One region of the Streptomyces sp. NPDC023157 genome, then DNA from elsewhere that is predicted to be linked to it. Evidence: predicted binding sites of a transcription regulator. Region 1 holds the regulator's gene; the other holds the start of a gene.

Region 1 (7,329 bases):
TGGTGGGCCTCGTAGCGCCCCTTGAGGCCGCGCAGGATGGCGACGGTGTCCTCGACGCTGGGCTCGGCGACCAGGACCTGCTGGAAGCGGCGCTCCAGGGCGGGGTCCTTCTCGATCCGCTCGCGGTACTCGTCGAGGGTGGTGGCGCCGACCATGCGCAGTTCGCCGCGGGCCAGCATCGGCTTCAGCATGTTGCCGGCGTCCATGGCGGAGTCGCCGCCGGCGCCCGCGCCGACGACGGTGTGCAGCTCGTCGATGAAGGTGATGATCTGGCCTTCGCTCTCCTTGATCTCGGAGAGGACGGTCTTCAGCCGCTCCTCGAACTCGCCGCGGTACTTCGCGCCCGCGACCATGGCGCCGAGGTCGAGCGAGACCAGCCGCTTGCCGCGCAGCGACTCGGGCACGTCGCCCTTCACGATCCGCTGGGCGAGGCCCTCGACGACGGCGGTCTTGCCGACGCCGGGCTCGCCGATGAGGACCGGGTTGTTCTTGGTGCGGCGGGAGAGGACCTGTACGACGCGCCGGATCTCGTGGTCGCGGCCGATGACCGGGTCCAGCTTGCCCTCGCGGGCGGCGGCGGTGAAGTCGGTGCCGAACTTCTCCAGGGCCTTGTACGAGCCCTCCGGGTCGGCGGTGGTCACCCGGCGGGTGCCCCGGCTCTTCTCGAAGGCGTCCTGGAGGCGGGCGGCGGTGGCGCCCTGCCGGTCGAGGACCTGGCCGGTCTGCCCGCCCTTGGCGGCGGTCGCGACGAGCAGGTGCTCGGTGGAGATGAAGTCGTCGCCCAGCTTCCTCGCGCGCTCGGCGGCGTCGGCGATCACCGCGAGGAGCTCGCGGTTGGGCTGCGGGGGCGCGACCGTGGACCCGGTGACGCTGGGCAGGGCGGCGAGCAGCCGCTCCGCGCCGGATCGCACGGCGGCCTGGTCGGCCTCGACGGCGGCGAGCAGGTCGGTGATGTTCTCGTTGTCCTGACCCGCGAGCAGGGCGAGCAGAAGGTGCGCGGGGGTCAGATCGGCGTGCCCCTGGGACACGGCGCGGCTGCTCGCCGCGTTCAGCGCGTCCCGGCTCCTGTTGGTCAGTTCGGCGTCCACGTGCGGGGTCTCCTCCGGTGAGCTCGACTCGTACTCCTCGTACCCGTATGACTCATACAGCGTACATAAAGTTGAGTCTATTCCGCTCAAGGTACCGGCGGGGGCCTGCACGGCGGTAGTTTCCGGGCATGGCGACTGACCCGAGGAACCCCGGCGACTCGTATCTCAGCTTCTGGCGCGAGTACCACATGAGCACCCTGACCACCCCCCGGCCGAACGGCACCCCGCACGTCGTGGCGGTGGGCGTCACGTACGACCCCGAGAACGGGCTGGCACGGGTGATCACCAACAAGCACAGCCGCAAGGTCGCGAACGTCCTGGCGGCGGGCGCGGACGGCGCGAGGGTGGCCGTCTGCCAGGTCGACAAGGGGCGCTGGGCCACCCTGGAGGGCATCGCGAGGATCCGCACCGAGGCCGAGGTCGTCGCGGACGCGGTGGACCGCTACGCGGAGCGCTACGGCCGGACGCCGACGCCGAACCCGGACCGGGTGGTCATCGAGATCACGCTGACGCGCGCGATGGGCCGGGCGTAGGGGTCGCGCGGCCCAGAACGGCACGGAACGGCACGGAACGGCACGGCGCGACCGGCCGGCGAGTGGCCGGCCGCCCGTCCGCCCGGCCGGAGATGCACAACGGCGCCATCGCGTTTCAGGTTCGCGATGGCGCCGCTGTGTGGGGGAAGTACCTGAGCGATCTACAACGACGGGGGAACCGCTCAGGCACTGCGGGGGGTGGCGGTGATGGTCTCTGGTTCGACCAGCTGGTGGTCACGCTGGTCGAGGTTGACGAAGATCATGCCGTACCGGATGGCACAGCGGACGGGCTGCGGAGCGCCACGGGGCCGGCGCAGACACCGGTACGCACGGACGTCCTCGTCCTGCTCCCTGGCGACCACGATCGGTTCTCCGAAGAGGGTGACCATCAACGAGTCGCCACGGTGGGGGATGGCCGTGACGAGATCGACGAAGTGCCACCCGGACCGGTAGGCCGAAGCCATCTCCCGCCGGAAGGTCCGGTCGTCCGGAGGCACGGTCATGCGTCCGCGTCCGCCCGGCTGGAATCCCATACCGGGTCGAGCTGACCGACCGGGGCGAAGTCCCAGACGGGGTCAATCGGTGCCGCGACGACCTTGGCGGGCGCGCTGTCCCACACCGGGTCGCTGACGGCCAGCGCTCCCACTGCCGCCGCCCCAATGAAGACGGAAGCAAGTATCGAGCGAAGCAGTTTCGTGGACATGAGCGGCTTCGACCTCACTTGATGGTTTCCTCTCCCCCGCGTACAAGACGATGGCTCAGTCTTTGCGCTGGCACCACCTGGGCAATGCATCATGTTCCTGAAATACAGGATCCTGGGGGGTGTGCATATGCCGCAGAAACTGACAGAACCGACACATCCTCACGGGCATGTCGACCTCTGTGCAGCCGGAACGGACTTGTACGCAAGTGCGTTGCGGATCGGACGAATAACCAGGAGCGAGGCAGAAGCCGCACCCTGCCTCATGGATCTCGACCTGTTGCATCCGGATCCGGACGATCCGTCCTGGCTGCGGCCCGTCCCGCCGTCCGCCGCTCTCGCCCGGCTCGTCCAGCCGCTGGAGCGCGAGATCCAGGACCGGCGCGCCCTGGCCATAGGCCTCTCCAGCACGTTCGAGCCCTTCATGGCGATCAGCGCCCAGGACCCCTCGACCACCCACGCCATCACGGTGCTCGAAGGCATCCACCGCATCGACGCCGTCCTCGGCCGGGCCACCGCCGAGTGCTCCCAGGAGCTCCTCACCGTCCAGCCCGGCGGCGGACGCAGCGAACACACCCTCAACACCGCCCTCAACCGCGTCCAGCCGCTCCTCGACCGCGGCGTACGGGTGCGCACCCTCTACCAGCACACCGCCCGCCACAGCCCCGGCATGCAGGTCTACCTCGAACAGGCCGGCATGGACCGGCTCCAGGTCCGCACCCTGGAGGAGAGCATCGAGCGGCTCATCATCATCGACCGCTCCGTCGCCCTCATCCCCGCCCGCCAGGACCGCCAGGTCGCCCTGGAACTGCGCCACCCCGGCCTCGTGGAGTACCTGGCGACCGTCTTCGAGCAGTCCTGGGCCCGCGCCACCCCCTTCGGCGAGCAGGTCCCCAACGCGCAGCGCAGGGACGGCATCAGCGGCGTCCAGCACTCCATCGCCAAGCTGCTCGTCGAGGGCCACGTCGACGAGGCCATCGCCCGCCGCCTCGGCATGAACGTGCGCACCTGCCGCGCCCACATCGCCAAACTGGCCGCCACCCTCGGCAGCGGCAGCCGCGCCCAACTCGGCTTCCTCATCGCCCAGTCCGGCATCCTCGACGAACCGGGCCCGGGACCGGACCCCGAGCAGAACGACTGACGGGACCGGCGCCCGTGCCCCGGGCCCGGACGCGCGCACGCCCGAGGCCCCCTCCGCCGGAACGGAAAGGGGGCCTCGGGCGTGCGTACGTGCGTCCCTGCGAAGGGGAGCCGCGGGGCTACTCGCCGCGCTTGTGGGACGGCCGCCACACCACCAGGGCGCTCGCCTGCTGGACGTCCGTGTACGGCACCAGGTCGCGCCGGTACGAGGCGTGGACCTGGGCCTCGCGCTGGCGCATCGCCGCCGCCGCGCCCTCGACCGCCGTCGACAGCTCGGCGATCCGGCTCTGCAACGCCGCGACCTGGTGCTCCAGCTCGATGATGCGCTTGATCCCGGCCAGGTTGATGCCCTCGTCCTGCGACAGCTGCTGCACCTGGCGGAGCAGCTCGATGTCACGGGCCGAGTAACGGCGCCCACGGCCCGCGGTGCGGTCCGGGGAGACCAGACCCAGCCGGTCGTACTGGCGCAGGGTCTGCGGGTGCAGACCGGACAGCTGGGCCGCCACCGAGATGACGTACACCGGCGTCTCGTCGGTCAGTTCGTATGCCCTGTTCCCGAATCCGGGCGGTCGGCGACGGCCGTCCATGTCCTCAAGCTCCCTTCGCGGCCTGGAACAGCTCTGCCCTGGGGTCCTCGCCCGCCGTGGCCTCGCGGTAGGTCTCCAAGGCCTCACGGGCCTTGTCGGCCAGGTCCTTCGGCACCGCGATCTCCACGGTCACGAGGAGGTCGCCGCGCGTGCCGTCCTTGCGGACCGCGCCCTTGCCACGGGCGCGCATCGTGCGCCCGTTGGGCGTGCCCGCGGGCAGCTTCAGGGTGACCGGGGGGCCGCCCAGCGTCGGCACCTTGACCTCGCCGCCGAGCGCCGCCTCGTCGAAGCTGACGGGCACCGTGACGGTGAGGTTGTCCTCCTTGCGGCCGAACACCGGGTGCGCGTCGACGTGCACGACGACGTACAGATCGCCGTTCTGCCCGCCGCGCTCGCCCGGGGCTCCCTTGCCGCGCAGCCGGATCTTCTGGCTGTCGCTGACGCCCGCGGGGATGCGGACCTGCATGGTGCGCGAGGACTTGGCCCGGCCGCTGCCCTTGCAGACCTCGCAGGGGTTCTCGGCGATCAGGCCGCGGCCCTTGCAGTCCACGCACGGGTCGGTCAGCGAGAAGCCGCCGCCGCTGCCGCGCGAGACCTGCCCGGTGCCGACACAGGTCGGGCACACCCGCGGGGTGCCGTTCTTGTCGCCGGTGCCCGAACACGCCTTGCAGGGCTGCTGGCTGGACATGCGCAGGGGCACGGTCGCGCCCTCGATGGCCTCGGTGAAGCTGAGGGTCACCTCGGACTCGATGTCCTGGCCGCGGCGCGGCTGCGTACGGGTGCCCGCACCGCCCGCGCCCCGGTTGAACAGGCCGCCGAAGACGTCCCCGAGGCCGCCGCCGCCCCCGAAGCCACCGGCTCCGCCGGGGCCCTGGGCGCCGCCGAAGAGGTCGCCCAGGTCGAAGTTGAACGAGCCGCCCGCCCCGCCGGGTCCGGCGCGGAAGCCACCGTTGCCGAACAGGGCACGCGCGTCGTCGTACTCCTTGCGCTTCTTGGGGTCGCCGAGGACGTCGTTCGCCTCGGAGATCTCCTTGAAGCGCTCCTCCGCGTTGGTGTCGCTCTTGTTGGCGTCCGGGTGGTTCTCGCGGGCCAGCTTCCGGTACGCCTTCTTGATCTCGGCGTCGGTGGCGTCCTTGGGGACGCCGAGAACCTTGTAGTAGTCCTTCTCGACGAAGTCCTTCGTACTCATCGACGTCCCTCCTTCCGGACGGTCACTGCGTCACCCCTCTTCGGGGGCACCGCTCTCCTCGTCGGCCTTCGGCTCTTCCTTGCCGCCGGCGGCCGCGCCCGGCTGGGGCTCGGCGACGGCCACACGGGCGGGCCGGATGGTCCGCTCGCCGATCCGGTACCCCGGCTGCAGGATCGCCACACAGGTCGTCTCGGTGACGTCCGGCGCGTACGAGTGCATCAGGGCCTCGTGGATCGTCGGGTCGAAGGGCTCGCCCTCCTTGCCGAACTGCTGGAGGCCCATCTTGGCGGCGACGGTCTCCAGCGACTCGGCGACCGACTTGAAGCCGCCGACGAGCTCGCCGTGCTCCCGGGCCCGGCCGATGTCGTCGAGCACGGGCAGCAGCTCGGTCAGGAGGCTCGCCACGGCGATCTCCTTGACCGTCACCCGGTCCCGCTCGACCCGGCGGCGGTAGTTCTGGTACTCGGCCTGCAGACGCTGGAGGTCCGTCGTGCGCTCGCCGAGCGCCGTGCGGGCCTGGTCCAGCTGCGCCAGCAGGGCCACGTCACTCGCGTCCCCGGCCGGGGCCGCCCCCTCCGCCTGGTCGGCGGAGGCGGCGGCAGCGGTCGTCTCGGGCTCCTCGGGCGTGCCCTCGGCGGGGACTTCGGGCTTCTCCTCGAAGCCCGGGGTCTCCTCCGACATCAGGCAGCGCCGCCCTTCGGCTTCTCGTCGTCGACGATCTCGGCGTCGACGACGTCGTCGTCCTGCGCCTGCTGGGCACCCTCGGCGCCGGCGGCACCCTGGGCGGCCTGCGCGTCGGCGTACATCGCCTGGCCCAGCTTCTGGGAGACGGCCGCGACCTTCTCGGTGGCCGTACGGATCTCGGCGGTGTCCTCGCCCTTGAGCTTCTCCTTCAGCTCGGCGACGGCGGCCTCGACCTCGGTCTTGACCTCACCGGGGACCTTGTCCTCGTTGTCCTTGAGGAACTTCTCCGTCTGGTAGACGAGCTGCTCGCCCTGGTTGCGGCTCTCGGCGGCCTCGCGGCGGCGGTGGTCCTCCTCCGCGTACTGCTCGGCCTCCTCACGCATCCGGTTGACCTCGTCCTTCGGCAGCGAGGAGCCGCCGGTGACGGTCATCTTCTGCTCCTTGCCCGTGCCCAGGTCCTTCGCGGTCACGTGCATGATGCCGTTGGCGTCGATGTCGAAGGCGACCTCGATCTGCGGGACGCCGCGCGGGGCCGGCGGGAGGCCGGTCAGCTCGAACATGCCCAGCTTCTTGTTGTACGCCGCGATCTCGCGCTCGCCCTGGTAGACCTGGATCTGCACGGACGGCTGGTTGTCCTCGGCCGTCGTGAAGATCTCGGACCGCTTGGTCGGGATCGTGGTGTTGCGCTCGATGAGCTTCGTCATGATGCCGCCCTTGGTCTCGATGCCGAGGGACAGCGGGGTGACGTCGAGGAGCAGGACGTCCTTGACCTCGCCCTTGAGGACACCGGCCTGCAGGACGGCGCCGATGGCGACGACCTCGTCCGGGTTCACACCCTTGTTGGCCTCGTTGCCGCCGGTCAGCTCCTTGACGAGCTCCGCGACGGCCGGCATGCGGGTCGAGCCGCCGACGAGGACCACGTGGTCGATCTCGGACAGCGCGATGCCGGCGTCCTTGATGACGTTGTGGAACGGGGTCTTGCAGCGGTCCAGGAGGTCCGCGGTCAGCTGCTGGAACTGGGCGCGCGTGAGCTTCTCGTCCAGGTGCAGCGGGCCCTCGGCGGAGGCCGTGATGTAGGGCAGGTTGATCGTGGTCTCCGTGGAGGAGGACAGCTCGATCTTGGCCTTCTCGGCGGCCTCGCGCAGGCGCTGGAGGGCCATCTTGTCCTTGGACAGGTCCACGCCGTGGCCGTTGGCGAACTGCTTCACCAGGTAGTCGACGACGCGCTGGTCCCAGTCGTCACCACCGAGGTGGTTGTCACCGTTGGTGGCCTTCACCTCGACGACGCCGTCGCCGATCTCCAGGAGGGACACGTCGAAGGTGCCGCCACCGAGGTCGAAGACGAGGATCGTCTGGTCGTCCTTGTCGAGGCCGTAGGCCAGGGCGGCCGCGGTCGGCTCGTTGACGA
Region 2 (7,329 bases), on a different contig from region 1:
TCGAGCTGTTCGGCGCGGGCGACTGGAGGGAGTGCTTCGGGGTGCTCGACACGGAGGGGGCGCACGGCCTGCTCCGGAGGGTGCGGGCCCTGGAGACCGCCGACGCGGAGGCCGGCGGCGCGCACCGCTGGAAGCCGCACGACGACGCGACGGCGGTGTACGCGGAGCTGTAGGGGCGCCGCGGGCCGCGGGTCCCGGCCGATCGGCGCGGGCACACGCGGCGAGCCGGGCCGGTCGGCACGGCATCCTTCTGGGGTCGGGGCGCGGCGGGCCCGTGCCCCCGGTCAGCCCTCCGAGCGCACGTTGAAGTGGTGCAGCAGCCGGGCCAGTTCGGCGACCTCGGAGCGGTCCCAGTCGGCCAGCTTGCGCACGTACCGCTCGCGGCGGGCGTCCCGGACGCTGCGGAAGCGGCCCTGGCCCTCCTCCGTGAGGCGGACCAGCGAGGCGCGGCCGTCGGCGGGGTCGGGGTCGCGGGCGACCAGGCCCAGCTGTTCGAGGGCGCGCAGCTGGCGGCTCATCGTGGCCTTGCCGACGCCGAAGTAGCCGGCCAGGTCGGTGGCGCGCTGGGGTCCGGCGTCGTCGAGCCGTACGAACAGGCCGTAGGCGGCGGGCTCCAGTTCGGGGTGCACTTCGCGGGCCATCTCGCCGGACTGGGCCCGGGCGCGGCGCAGGAAGACCGCCAGTTCGCGCTCCAGGGCGAGGAACTCCTGGTCCACACCACTCCCGCTCTTGGACGCGGATTCACTCCCTGTACCGCTTCCGTGCACGTCAGCACCCCTCACGCGCTTTCCGCTCGCTGAAAGTTTCTTCCGGCCGCGGCCATCTCCGCAGCTCCTCCAGTATTTCGCAGGCGTAGACCAACGGCAGCAGTCGGGCCCTCTTCCGTCGGACGGGTCTACGTGCGTAGCGTCTCACCCAAGCGTCTTCGCTGACATGTCCACACCAGGACTCGTCGACATCGCTCCCCCCACCGAGCCTTTCGGAGGCACGCAATGCGTGTGCACAGATCCGGGACGACCCTCGCCGGTGCCGCCCTCGCGGCCCTGACCCTCCTCCTCCCCCTCACTCTCGCCGGCACCGCCGACGCCGCCCAGGACCCGGGCGCCCGGCAGACGCCCGCCCGCGGTTCCGCCTACATGGGCATGGGCGTGGTCGCGCACGACGGCCAGGGCGCCAAGCCCGCCGGCGGCCTCTCGACCCTGGCGGCCCAGACCGAGGGCGTGGACGTGTCCAGCCACAACGGCAACGTGGCCTGGTCGACCCTGTGGAACAGCGGGGTGAAGTGGGCCTACGTCAAGGCGACGGAAGGCACGTACTACAAGAACACGTACTTCACGCAGCAGTACAACGGCTCGTACAACGTGGGCATGATCCGCGGCACGTACCACTTCGCGACCCCCGACACGACGACGGGCGCGGCGCAGGCCGACTACTTCGTGAACAACGGCGGCGGCTGGTCCGGCGACGGCAGGACGCTGCCGGGCGCGCTGGACATCGAGTGGAACCCGTACGGCGCGACCTGCTACGGCAAGACCCAGGCCGGGATGGTGGCCTGGATCAAGGACTTCCTCGACCGGTACAAGTACCGCACCGGCCGGGACGCGGTGATCTACACGGCGACGAGCTGGTGGACCCAGTGCACCGGCAACTACGGCGGCTTCGCCTCGGCCAACCCGCTGTGGGTCGCGCGGTACGCCTCCGAGGTCGGCACGCTGCCGGCCGGCTGGGGCTACTACACGATGTGGCAGTACACGTCGTCCGGCCCCACGGTCGGCGACCACAACCACTTCAACGGGGACTACTCGCGGGTGCAGGCGCTCGCGAACGGCTGACGGTGCGGGGCGGCAGGCCTCCCGGGTGTGCGGCGGCACACCCGGGAGGCCCGCCCTTTTCGCGTGTACGCGCTTCCCGGCTTTCTCGGACGCACCTCTTGCCCATTGGTATGGACCAATGCGACCCTCGGTGAGCCGCGAGCGAGCCGCAACTCGCCCGCACCGTGCGCACGTTGCTCGTCCCGTACTCCCCCACGCACGAGAGAGAGCTCCGCCATGCCCCGCATCACGACCTCCCGCTCCCGCCGCGCCGCCGCCGCGACCGCGCTCACCGCCGCCGTGCTCGTCCCCCTCACGCCGACCGCCGCGAGCGCGCACGGCGCCGTGTTCAACCCCGTCAGCCGGGTCGCGGCCTGTTACGCGGAGGGCCCGGAGACGCCCAAGTCCCAGGTGTGCAAGGACCTCGTCGCCGACTCCGGCACCCAGCCGCTCTACGACTGGAACGAGGTCAACATCGCCAACGCCGACGGGCAGCACAAGGCGCTGATCCCGGACGGCAAGCTCTGCTCGGCCAACCGCGCGAAGTACCGCGCCCTGGACTGGGCCCGCACCGACTGGCCGGCCACCGCCGTCTCCCCCGGCGCCTTCGGCTTCAAGATCCGCGCCACGGCGGCGCACTCCGGCACGATGACGATGTACATCACCAAGCAGGGCTTCGACCCCACCCAGCCCCTGAAGTGGTCCGACCTCGACACCGCCCCCGTGGCCGTCTACAACACCACCCGCACGGCCACCGACGGCTACTACGCCTTCGACGGCACGCTCCCGGCGCGCTCCGGCCGCCACATCGTCTACATGGTGTGGCAGCGCAACGACAGCCCCGAGGCCTTCTACAGCTGCTCGGACGTCACCTTCGGCTCCGCCGCCGCCACCACGGCCCTGAAGGCCGAGGCCCCGACCGAGGCCGAACTCGCCGCGGGCGCCCAGCTGTCCACCGTGAGCCACAAGGGCCACGGCGGCGACGAGCAGCCCCCCGCCCTGTCCGCCGACACCACCGAGGCCCCCGCCTCCCCGCTCCCGCTCGCCCTCGCGGGCGCCGGCGCGCTCGCCGCCTTCGGCGCGGGCAGCATCCTGCTGGCACGGCGCCGGAACCAGTCCTGACCCCTTGAGGACCCGTCCGGCGGACGGACCGTAGAGGACCCGCCCGGCGGACGGACCCGGTGAGGACCCGTCCGCCGGGCGGGTGCTAGCCCAGCTCGGCCCGAGGAGGGAAGAGGGCGGCGAGCCGCGGTATCCCGTCCTCCTCCAGGGGCTCCCACCGCGGCGGCGCCTCGGGGTCCGGGACGTCGTCGCCCTGGGCCGCGTCGAGCGCGTCGTAGAAGGCCTCCCCCTCGTCGGCCACCCCCGTCAGTTCCTCGTAGGCGTCCGCCGCCACGTAGTCCAGCTCCTCCAGGTCGGGCCACTCCTCGGCCTCGCACCAGGAGTCGGTGCTCCGCCCCGCGAGCCGGAGCACCTCGGGCACTCCGGCCAGGCTGTCGGGAGACACCAGGGCCTCCTCGAACACCTCGCGCCCCAGGGCCACCAGCCACAGGCGGAAGTAGAAGAAGCCGTCGTCGGAGCACCAGCCGCCCAGGATCCGCTCGGCCGCCGACCACAGATCGGCCCGGTAGGCCCGGTCACAGGCCTCCTCCAGCTCCACCTGGAACGCCACGCACTCCTCCGCCGGCCCCCGCGCCAGCTCCCCCCGCAGCCACTCCAGCCGTTCGTCCCGCGACCCCGGCCGGTGCCGCAGCTCCCCCATCAGCGCCCAGAAGGCCTTCTCGTCCATACCCGAAGCATCGCAGCCGCCACTGACAACGCCGGTGGGGCGCCCTCCTCTTGGGAGGGCGCCCCACCGGCGTACGGGGGAACGGGCGTCAGGCCGCCGCGCCCACCGCGACCTGGGCCGGGGCGAGGGCGATCTCCAGGACCTGCCGGACGTCCGTCACCGGGTGGACCTCCAGCTTCTGAAGGATCTCGGCCGGGACGTCGTCCAGGTCGGCCTCGTTCCGCTTGGGGATCACGACCGTCGTGATGCCCGCCCGGTGGGCGGCGAGCAGCTTCTGCTTCAGGCCGCCGATCGGGAGCACCCGGCCGGTCAGGGACACCTCGCCGGTCATGGCGACGTCCGTGCGGACCAGCCGGCCCGACAGGAGCGAGGCGAGGGCGGTGGTCATCGTGATGCCCGCGCTCGGCCCGTCCTTCGGGACCGCGCCCGCCGGGAAGTGGATGTGCACGCCGCGGTCCTTGAGGCCGGTGACGGGCAGCTCCAGTTCCGCGCCGTGCGAGCGGAGGAAGGAGAGCGCGATCTGCGCGGACTCCTTCATCACGTCGCCCAGCTGGCCGGTGAGGGTGAGCCCCGCCGCGCCCGTCTCCGGGTCGGCCAGCGAGGCCTCGACGAAGAGCACGTCGCCGCCCGCCCCGGTCACGGCGAGACCGGTGGCGACACCGGGCACCGAGGTGCGGCGCTCGGCCGGGTCCTGCGCCGACTCCGGCACGTGGTGCGGGCGCCCGATGAGGCCGCGCAGCTCGTCCGGGCCGATGGTGAACGGCAGCTCCCGGTCGCCCAGTTCGTGCTGGGCGGCCACCTTGCGCAGCAGGCGCGCGATGGACCGCTCCAGGGTGCGGACGCCGGCCTCCCGGGTGTACTCGCCGGCGAGCCTGCGCAGCGCCGCCTCCTCCAGTACGACCTCGCCCGGCTCCAGGCCGGCCTTCTCCAGCTGCCGGGGCAGCAGGTGGTCGCGGGCGATGACGACCTTCTCGTCCTCGGTGTAGCCGTCGAGCCGCACGAGCTCCATGCGGTCGAGCAGCGCCTCGGGGATGGCTTCGAGCACGTTGGCGGTGGCGAGGAACACCACGTCGGACAGGTCGAGCTCGACCTCCAGGTAGTGGTCCCGGAAGGTGTGGTTCTGCGCGGGGTCGAGGACCTCCAGGAGGGCCGCCGCCGGGTCGCCCCGGTAGTCGGAGCCGACCTTGTCGATCTCGTCGAGGAGGACCACCGGGTTCATGGACCCGGCCTCCTTGATGGCGCGGACGACACGGCCGGGCAGGGCGCCCACGTACGTACGCCGGTGGCCGCGGATCTCGGCCTCGTCGCGCACACCGCCCAGGGCGACCCGGACGAACTTGCGTCCCATCGCGTGCGCGACGGACTCGCCCAGCGAGGTCTTGCCGACTCCGGGCGGCCCGACGAGCGCGAGCACGGCACCGCCGCGCCGCCCGCCGACCACGCCGAGGCCCCGCTCGGCGCGCCGCTTGCGCACCGCCAGGTACTCGGTGATCCGCTCCTTCACGTCCTCCAGGCCCGCGTGCTCGGCGTCGAGCACGGCCTTGGCGCCCTGGATGTCGAAGGCGTCCTCCGTCCGCTCGTTCCACGGCAGTTCGAGGACGGTGTCGAGCCAGGTCCGGATCCAGGATCCCTCGGGCGACTGGTCGCTCGCCCGCTCCAGCTTCTCGACCTCCTTGAGGGCCGCCTCGCGGACCTTCTCCGGAAGGTCGGCGGCCTCCACGCGCGCCCGGTAGTCGTCGGACTCGTCGCCCGCGCCCGAGGCGGACTCTCCGTTGAGCTCGCGCAGCTCCTTGCGTACGGCTTCGAGCTGACGGCGCAGCAGGAACTCGCGCTGCTGCTTGTCGACGCCCTCCTGGACGTCCTTGGCGATGGTCTCGGCGACGTCCTGCTCGGCCAGGTGCTCGCGCAGCTGCGCGGTGGCCAGCTTGAGGCGGGCGACGGGGTCGGCGGTCTCCAGGAGCGCGACCCGCTGCTCGACGGTGAGGAAGGGCGAGTAGCCGGAGTTGTCGGCGAGGGCGCCGACGCCGTCGATCTGCTGGACGCGGTCGACGACCTGCCAGGCGCCGCGCTTCTTGAGCCAGCTGGTGGCCAACGCCTTGTACTCCTTGACCAGTTCGGTCACGGAGCCGGGCAGCGGATCGGGCAGGGTCTCCTCGACGGCGGCGCCTTCGACCCACAGGGCCCCGCCGGGGCCCGTCGTGCCGGCGCCGATGCGGACCCGTCCGCGCCCGCGGACGAGCGCGCCGGGGTCGCCGTCGGAGAGCCGCCCGACCTGCTCGACGGTGCCGAGCACGCCGGTCGCCGCGTAGGTGCCGTCCACCCGGGGCACGAGCAGCACGCGCGGCTTGCCCGTCCCGCCGCGGGCGGCGGCCTGGGCTGCCTCGACGGCGGCGCGGACGTCGTTGTCGGACAGGTCCAGCGGCACCACCATGCCGGGCAGCACGACCTCGTCGTCGAGCGGCAGCACAGGCAGAGTGAGCGGCGCGGTCTCCATGGACTCAGAAGCCATGATCTCCCCTTCGGCAGTCAAGTTGAGCTATGTGGACTCAATGCACGTGCGCCGAGGAATGTTCCCCTCCCGCTGTTCGCTCTGAGCGATCACCCTCACACGCCCCGCGAACAGGGACTGTAATACCCCCATGGATACTGCATCTATTACCTCTGCCTGGGTCTCCGGCTGGACCGTCTCCCGCGGCACCGGACCCGCCGTCGTCGAACCCTGGGGCTACCGGATCCACGTGGGGCTGCCCGAGCACCCCTTCCGGCATGTGCTGCCGCACCCGGACGCGGCCTCCGTGGGCGCGCTGTGCGCCGGGATCACCGAGCCGTACGCCTGGCTCAAGGTGATGGCGGCGCCCGAGGAGGTGGCGCGGTGGATCACGGACGGGTGGACCATCCCGGACGACCCGGGGTTCATGATGACCAAGAAGCTGGACCCGGCGGCCCGGCCCGCGCCGCCGGACGGCTACGCGCGGACGACGGAGACCAAGGACGGCGTGATCCGGGTCCGGATCCTCGCCCCGGACGGCACGCTCGCCGCCCGGGGGCAGATCGCGCCGACCGGGGAGACCGCCGTCGCCGACCAGATCGAGACGGACGCCGCCCACCGCCGCCGGGGCCTCGGCGCCAACGTCATGCGCACCCTGGAGGCCGCCGCCGCGCAGGCGGGCGCGGAGACCGGTGTACTGGCGGCGACCACCGACGGGATGGCGCTGTACGACTCGCTCGACTGGTACTACCGGGGGCCGCTGACCGGCGTCGTCCGCGCGGCTTGAGCCGTTCCGGCTGCGCGGCGGGGGCCGAACGGGCATGCTCGGCTCCATGGAGAAGAGGTACGGCGCCGCGGCCCTGCTGGCCGCGGCGATCACCGTGACGGGCTGCGGCCAGGCCCCGGCGGCCCCCGCCACCACCCCGGCAACCGCGTCGCCCACCACCGGCAGCGAGCAGCCCGCCCCGCAGGACGTCCTGGTCGAGGTGGCGGTCACCGGCGGCCTCGCCGGCGTCGACAACAGACTCACCGTGAAGTACGACGGCACCTACACCACCCGCACCGGCACCAAACCGTCGAAGAGCGGCCGGATGACCCCGGCCGAGACCGCCGAGCTGCGCGCCGCCCTGGAGGACCCGGCGTACGCGAAGGTCCCGGCCAGCCCGACCGGCAGCCCGATCGCCGACGGGTTCCAGTACTCCCTGACGTACGCCCACCGGACGGTGATCGCGGGCGACGGC

What was found. The regulator HspR, encoded in region 1, represses chaperone genes until heat shock. The targets are predictions, from matches to a motif close to TTGAGNNNNNNNNNCTCAA.
Region 2: a site for HspR is predicted at 6,132-6,150, ahead of lon (endopeptidase La). Genes of this name have one in related genera too.

The regions. Positions count from the first base shown of each region.
Region 1 covers NZ_JBVHIL010000005.1:256,980-264,308, forward strand. The annotation lists gene clpB (ATP-dependent chaperone ClpB) at 1-1,088, opposite strand, end outside; gene ACZ3ZE_RS19795 (pyridoxamine 5'-phosphate oxidase family protein) at 1,217-1,621, shown strand; gene ACZ3ZE_RS19800 (Rieske (2Fe-2S) protein) at 1,804-2,124, opposite strand; gene ACZ3ZE_RS19805 (hypothetical protein) at 2,121-2,324, opposite strand; gene ACZ3ZE_RS19810 (helix-turn-helix transcriptional regulator) at 2,452-3,462, shown strand; gene ACZ3ZE_RS19815 (heat shock protein transcriptional repressor HspR) at 3,581-4,048, opposite strand; gene dnaJ (molecular chaperone DnaJ) at 4,053-5,237, opposite strand; gene grpE (nucleotide exchange factor GrpE) at 5,268-5,918, opposite strand; gene dnaK (molecular chaperone DnaK) at 5,918-7,329, opposite strand, start outside.
Region 2 covers NZ_JBVHIL010000009.1:2,753-10,081, reverse strand. The annotation lists gene ACZ3ZE_RS28770 (hypothetical protein) at 1-173, shown strand, start outside; gene ACZ3ZE_RS28765 (MarR family winged helix-turn-helix transcriptional regulator) at 285-767, opposite strand; gene ACZ3ZE_RS28760 (lysozyme) at 993-1,832, shown strand; gene ACZ3ZE_RS28755 (lytic polysaccharide monooxygenase auxiliary activity family 9 protein) at 2,049-2,933, shown strand; gene ACZ3ZE_RS28750 (DUF4240 domain-containing protein) at 3,019-3,600, opposite strand; gene lon (endopeptidase La) at 3,689-6,109, opposite strand; gene ACZ3ZE_RS28740 (GNAT family N-acetyltransferase) at 6,240-6,875, shown strand; gene ACZ3ZE_RS28735 (hypothetical protein) at 6,922-7,329, shown strand, end outside.